3 regions of the Streptomyces sp. NBC_01003 genome follow, and region 1 is predicted to be linked to each of the others. Evidence: riboswitches for the same ligand, from Rfam matches in the RefSeq annotation. Region 1 holds a riboswitch; each other region holds the start of a gene.
The links. A riboswitch is a leader RNA that binds a small molecule or an ion and turns the genes downstream of it on or off. The one in region 1 is predicted to bind cyclic di-AMP.

Region 1 (2,254 bases):
ACCACCTGCCGCAGCATTCCCCGAGCCACCGAAAGGCGCCTCCATGCTCACCGGGAACGGTCGTCACCGTCGCCCCCGCCAGGCTCCCGCGCTCATCGTCGCCGCGGGAGTGGCCGGCTCCGCCATCGCGATCCCTCTGCTCGGCGCGACCAGCGCGAGCGCCGCGTCGACGGCCACCTGGGACAAGCTCGCCGAGTGTGAGAGCGGCGGCTCCTGGAGCGCCGATCCGGGCAACGGCTACTACGGCGGGCTCCAGTTCTCCCAGGAGACCTGGGAGAACTACGGCGGCCTCGACTTCGCGCCGCGCGCCGACCAGGCCAGCCGCTCGCAGCAGATCGCCGTCGCCGAGAAGGTCCTCGCCGACCAGGGCCCGAGGGCGTGGCCGGTCTGCTCGGTCACCTCGGGACTCACGGCGGACGACGCCGCCGCCGACGTCGACCCCGGGGCGGCCCTGCCGACCCCGTCGGCCGGTGACTCCGGGAGCGACGACGCCGCGAAGGAGGACGCGAGCGGCGAGCCGTCGGACTCCGCTTCCTCGGGCGCGAAGGACGACTCCCGAGAGAAGAATCATGACAAGTCGGGTGATACCGCAGGTAACACCTCGGATGACTCCAAGGGTGACAAGTCCGAGCGGGACGGCTCGACTTCGACTCCCGCGACACCCTCGCCGGAGACCTCCGCCGACTCGGACGCGGCCACCCCGCCCGCCTCCGGCCGACACCGCGGCGACGCCGCCGCGGACGACACCGCAGACTCCTTGCGCGCCGACGACGGCTCGGGCCGCCACGCCTCACGCGGCGATGAAAGCGGACGTAAGCAGGCCAATCAGGACGAAGGCGCCTACACCGTGCGCGCCGGCGACAACCTCTGGGACATCGCCGACACCCATGACGTGGACGGCGGATGGGCCGCTCTGTATGCCGAGAACAAGAAGACGGTGGGTGCCGACCCGGACCTCATCCTTCCTGGTCAGAGTCTGGATCTTGGGCTCGAATCGGGCGAAAAGTAGCGGCAGTTCGGGCTGAATGTCCGCTTTGGTGAGAGTGAGAGATGGGTCTCAAAGGCCCTGATCGTCTTTGAAATTCAGGCGATCCACTGCTTACGGTCATCACCGCTCGCCACAGCGGGCCCCGTCGGATGTCACGCCGAATCCTGCCAATGTCCGTACGGGAACAGTCGTCGCGTAAGCGCCGTAGGCAGGAGCGGGGGACCCAAGGTAAGTGCCGGCCCCGGCCGTTGAGAGACGGCCGAACGACCGGCTTGGGGTTAAGTCGCACGCAGGACGTGCGACCGGGCACTCATCCGGCCCGAACCCGACAGCTCACCTCGTAGGCGTCGGTGAGGGGATCTCTCGATGCTGTTTTCCAGCAAGGGCAAGCACCGCCGCCCGTCCAAGGCCGTTCGCGTCGCCACGCTCGCCGGTGTCGCCGGTGCCGCTGTCGCCGTCCCGCTGATGGGTGCCACCGGCGCCTCCGCCGCCACCGCCTCCGAGTGGGACGCGGTCGCGCAGTGCGAGGCCGGCGGCAACTGGTCGATCAACACGGGCAACGGCTACTACGGCGGCCTCCAGTTCTCCTCGTCCACGTGGGCCGCGTACGGCGGCACCGCGTACGCCTCCACCGCCGACAAGGCCTCCAAGGCGCAGCAGATAGCCGTCGCCGAGAAGGTCCTGGCCAGCCAGGGCAAGGGTGCCTGGCCGAGCTGCGGCGTGGGTCTGTCCGCCGCCTCGACCGGCTCCGCCCCGGCCGCCACCCCGCAGCCGGAGCGCAAGGCCGAGCAGCCGACCACCCGCAGCCAGGAGCGCACGGCGCCTGCCGCGAAGCAGGAGTCGAAGAAGACCGTCGAGACCCCGACCGGCAAGAAGGTCAAGAAGGGTGACGGCGAGTACAAGGTGAAGGCCGGCGACACGCTCAGCACCATCGCCGAGGAGCACGGCACCAAGGGCGGCTGGGCGAAGCTCTTCAAGCTGAACAAGGACATCGTCGAGGACGCCGACCTGATCTACCCGGGCCAGCAGCTCCACCTCAAGTAGGTAATGGAGGCGGCCCCAGGCTGCTCGGGTACCGGCTTTCGGCGGACGGCCGGTACCACGCCAGGTTTCCCCCAAGGACCCCCCGCCCCGGGTGCGCATTCCCCCGTCGCGCCCGGGGCGGGGCTTTGGTGTGTGAGGGGTCCTGGGCTTTCGTCCGTTGTCGGCCGAGACTTTTTGTTCCGTTCGGAAACAATTCGCTCTCGGTTTTGTCCACGGGCCGGT
Region 2 (2,254 bases), 3.5 Mb from region 1:
GCGACCGTCTCGAAGGCGGCGGCCAGGTATGTGGCGCGAGCGTCGAACAGGGGGCTCAGCAGCTCCATGACCTCGGGGGACATCGCGTCCTTCGAGGCGCTGCTGCGGTGCACCTTGTAGCGGCGGTGTGCCGCGTTCGACTCCAGGTAGTCCGCCTCGATGGCGTCGCGCTCCACACCCACGGCCAGGAGCGTGACCGCTATCGAGAGGCCCGCGCGGTCCTTGCCGGCCGCGCAGTGCATGAGCGCGGGCACGCTGTCCTCGGCGAGGGAGTGCAGCACCTGGCTGTGCTCGGCGGTGCGCTCCGCGATGATCGTCCGGTACGACGTGATCATGCGGTTCGCGGCCTGGCCCTCGGAGAGGGCGGCGCGCAGCTCGTCGAGATTGCCGTCGCGCACCATCTGCCAGAACTCGGCGCCGTCCGCGGGGTCGGTCAGCGGCAGGTTCACGTTCCGCACGCCGGGCAGCGTGACGTCAGGGCCTTCGAGGCGCTGGTCGGCGGCGTTGCGGAAGTCGAAGATCGTGTGCAGCCCGAGCGAGGAGAGGAACGCGGCGTCCTCATCCGTGGCGTGCGCGAGGTGACCGCTCCGGAACAGCACGCCCTGCCTGACCCGACGGCCGTCCACGGTCGGGAGGCCACCCACATCGCGGAAGTTGCGCACTCCGGCCAACTCGGGCTCGGTGGACGGGACCTGCTGCGTCACGGGGGCTCCTCCCGGTCGGCCGCGGCGCTGCTCGCCTGCGGGCGACTTCGACGATACGACATGGCTGCCAGGGGCAACCATGCGAGAGGAGGCTGGTGATTTCATGCCAAATGCCCGAAATAAGCCTGAAGGTAGGCAATCGCGCCTTACGGAATAACTAACCCTGAAATGAGGCCATATGGTGGCCGATGGGTGAGCAGGGTCATAGCGGTGACCGTCCGTGGCGGCGGGGCGGAATGAATTCCCAGCAGGTATCGCAGTTGCAAAGATCGTGAATCGACGGAGCGTGACCGCCTTTTCCGAAAAGGATCATTCAAGGATCAAGAACCGGAATGGCCAGGGGAATTCGCGGCTTGTCCCCGCGCTCCCCGCTCGCTTACGTTCAGCGCAATCCGGACGGACCGCCTAATCCTGCCGCCGCCCGGAATCCGCACATCGATCCGTGCTCGGCAGGAGCGGGGGACCCAGGTGGACCGCCGTTTCCGGAACACCGGAAACGGCTCGGGGTGAAGCCGTGCCCGAAAGGGGCGCGGCCGGGCAGCTCCAGCCCGAACCCGACAGCTCACCTCGCAGGCGACGGAGAGGAAATTCCCATGCCCGCGAAGGGTAAGCACCGCCGTCCCAAGTCCCAGGGCTTCGCACGCACGATCGTCGTTGCCGGAGTGGGCGGCGCCGCGCTCGCGCTGCCGCTGGTGGGTGCCGCCGGCGCCCACGCCGCGACCCCCGCGGCCGCCCACTCGGTCGTCAAGGCCGCGGCCGCTCCCGCCGCTGCCAAGACCTACGTCGTCAAGGGCGGGGACACCCTTTCGAAGATCGCCGACGCGCAGCACGTCAGCGGCGGCTGGAAGAAGCTCTACTCCGACAACCGCTCGGCCGTCGGCAGCGACCCGTCCCTGATCCGCCCGGGCCTGAAGCTGACGATCGGCCAGAAGGCCGCGGCCCCCGCCGCGAAGTCCTCTGCCACCGCCACGCAGGCTTCCGCGCCCAAGGCCGCTACCGGCTCCGGCTATGTGCTGCCCGTCCAGAGCGCCTCCGTGGGCACGGCGTACAAGACCGCGGGCAGCATGTGGTCCAGCGGCTACCACACCGGTGTCGACTTCGTGGTCCCGACGGGCACCCCGCTCAAGGCCATAGCCGCGGGCACCGTCGTGTCGGCCGGTCTTGACGGCGCGTACGGCAACGAGGTCGTCATCCAGCACGCCGACGGCAAGTACTCGCAGTACGCCCACATGTCGTCCCTGTCCGTCTCGTCCGGGCAGACCGTGACCGGGGGCCAGCAGATCGGCCTCTCCGGCGCGACCGGCAACGTCACGGGACCGCACCTGCACTTCGAGATCCGCACCACCCCGAGCTACGGCTCGGACGTGGATCCGATCGCGTACCTCCGTGCGCACGGGGTCTCGCTCTGACTCCGACGATGTGACGTCGCTCCGACCCTGACGGTGTGACGTGAAGGTGTCTCGTCGAGACGTGAGGTGAAGGGCGGGTCCGGTTCCGGGCCCGCCCCTTCGTCGTGCCCTCCGCCGTGTCCCGTCGTATTCCTGAAATCG
Region 3 (2,254 bases), 2.5 Mb from region 1:
ACAGGCCCGCACAGACCGCGAACGTGCCCGCCCCAGCCGCGATGCCCGCCGCCCGGCCCGCGGTGACGTCCACGACGAGCAGCACGGACCCGGTCAGGGCGAGCATCAGAACGCCCAGGCCGGCCGCGGCGAGCCGCGAGGACACCTGCACGATCTGGGGCTTGGCACCCCGCCCGAACAGCTCGCGGTGCAGCGCCGCGGGCGCCGTGAACAGCGCGGCGGCGAGCACCGCGAGCAGCAGTGTCGCGATGTACGTCGCGCGCTGCACGCCGTCCAGCGTCGGGAACCTTGGAGTGAACGCCAGCGTCAGCAGGAACGCGAAGAGGATCTGCACGCCCGTCTGGGTGACTCTCAGCTCCTGGAGCAGCTCGCCGAAGTTCCGGTCCGCGCGCTCCAGCGGCGTCTCGTGCCGGTCCTGCCCCACGCTCCTTGGACCTGAGTTGCGTGGGGCGTCCTCGTCGCCGGCCGGTCGGTCCTCGTCCATACGACCACGAGTACCCCATCGCGCGGTTCCGAGACGGCCGGGGCAGGCGCGTGCACCTGGTGACGACTGACGGGCCCCCAGGTCCCCGAGGACCCGTCAGGTGGCGCTACCGCACGCGCCCGTACCAGACGCTCTTCGTCCAGATCCGCTGGAGCCGTACCACGTCACCGGTCTTCGGCGAGTGCCAGATCTTTCCCTTCCCGGCGTAGATGCCGACGTGGTAGACGCCGCGGCCTGAATGGAAGAAGACCAGGTCACCGCGTTTGCGATGGGACGCGGAGACATGGCGGGTCTTGTTGTACTGCTGGGCGGCGGTACGGGGCAGCCTCTTGCCCACACGCTTGAACGAGTAGGCCGTCAGGCCCGAGCAGTCGAACCTGTGCGGTCCTGAGGCGCCCCACTGGTAGGGGCTTCCCTTCCTCGAGGCCGCGATCTGGAGGGCCTTCGTCGCAGGCGGCGAGGCCTCCGCTTCGGGCGTGGCTCCTGGGACCAGCAGGCTGCCGCCCGCTACGGCGAGCGTGAGGGCCGAGGCGGTGCCGGCCCGGGTCAGCAGCGACGGGACACGATTGAGCGCAGTCATGCGCAACCCTTCGTCAGCCGCCTGTGAAGGATGACCTGTCGGATTCGGGCTGGCGAAGTTGCCCGGCCGCGAAGTGCGGCTTCACCCCAAGGGCCGGCCCGGAAAACAGCTCCGGCGGCCCGTCGTGCTTGGGTCCTCCACTCCTGCCGATCCACTTCTGTCGACCTGGCATCCGTACGGCGGCAGGACTCGGCGTCCGCACGGACCGCCCCGCCGCGGCGGCGGGGGCTTGTCGTCGGAAGGGATCTTCACGCACAAACGGCGCGAACGCAGAGCCGAATCGGCGTTGTGTGAGTGTCCTCACGAGTGATCCAATCGGGTGGACAGCACACTTCTCCCCCCCGGTGCGGGGGTCCCAACGAGCCCCGCACCAGCAGCGGAAGGCGGAATTCCCGACTTCGCGTAGGCGTTCCGCGCAACTTTTCCGGTTCGCATGTGCGAGTACCGGCTACGCCGTATGTGGGTACCTCTTCTGGTCCGTTTCGACCCCGGCCCGGACGGTTCGGATCGATCGCTTCGGTCTTGAACGGGCCGTCAATTGACCGACTCCGGCGGCACTGTGACCCGTTGTGACCTCCTTTCTCCGTCCAGGACCCGCAAAGCCCGAGCCAGCGTCGTCGCGTGGAGCTCGGTCTCGCCTCGCTGATGCATGAGCGTCAGGGCGTCCCTGAGCGCCGTCGCCCCGCCGACGAGCGCTTGCGCGGCCCGCAGTCCGCCATACGTGTGGTCGCTCCTGGCCGGGTTGATCCTTCCGAGCAGGTCGACCACTTCCAGATAGCGGTCGAGGAGTTCGCACTCGGCGCGCGTCAGCGCGGGCAGCGGGGGCAGCTCGGGCGGCAGCATCGCCGGGTCACCTGGCGCCGTGGGCCGAACCGGACAGCTTGCGGTTCTCGATGACCCGGTCCACGAGCCCGTACTCCACGGCGTCCTGGGCCCGAAAGATCTTGTCCCGCTCGATGTCGGCGCCGATGCGCTCTCGGCTCTGCCCGGTGTGCCGCGCGAGCAGTTCCTCCAGCTGGGCGCGCATGCGCACCAGTTCACGGGCCTGGATCTCCAGGTCGGTCGGCTGGCCCTGTGCGGGCTCGGGCAGCCCCGGCTGATGGATCACCACACGCGCGCCGGGCAGCATGGCCCGCTTCCCCGGCGTCCCGGCGGCCAGGAGTACGGCGGCGGCGGAGGCAGCCTGCCCG

Region 2: linked by a shared signal. The riboswitch ahead of OG698_RS11445 (LysM peptidoglycan-binding domain-containing M23 family metallopeptidase) and the one ahead of OG698_RS27375 (transglycosylase family protein) in region 1 are both predicted to bind cyclic di-AMP.
Region 3: linked by a shared signal. The riboswitch ahead of OG698_RS38675 (C40 family peptidase) and the one ahead of OG698_RS27375 (transglycosylase family protein) in region 1 are both predicted to bind cyclic di-AMP.

What each region holds. Positions count from the first base shown of each region.
Region 1 covers NZ_CP108707.1:5,975,525-5,977,778, forward strand. Annotated here, with positions in the region: gene OG698_RS27370 (transglycosylase family protein) at 44-1,009, shown strand; cyclic di-AMP (ydaO/yuaA leader) riboswitch at 1,134-1,350, shown strand; gene OG698_RS27375 (transglycosylase family protein) at 1,355-2,032, shown strand.
Region 2 covers NZ_CP108707.1:2,456,830-2,459,083, reverse strand. Annotated here, with positions in the region: gene OG698_RS11450 (tyrosine-protein phosphatase) at 1-704, opposite strand, end outside; cyclic di-AMP (ydaO/yuaA leader) riboswitch at 1,113-1,295, shown strand; gene OG698_RS11445 (LysM peptidoglycan-binding domain-containing M23 family metallopeptidase) at 1,298-2,113, shown strand.
Region 3 covers NZ_CP108707.1:8,461,372-8,463,625, forward strand. Annotated here, with positions in the region: gene OG698_RS38670 (DUF6328 family protein) at 1-484, opposite strand, end outside; gene OG698_RS38675 (C40 family peptidase) at 591-1,064, opposite strand; cyclic di-AMP (ydaO/yuaA leader) riboswitch at 1,068-1,269, opposite strand; gene OG698_RS38680 (hypothetical protein) at 1,599-1,907, opposite strand; gene OG698_RS38685 (ATP-dependent Clp protease proteolytic subunit) at 1,915-2,254, opposite strand, start outside.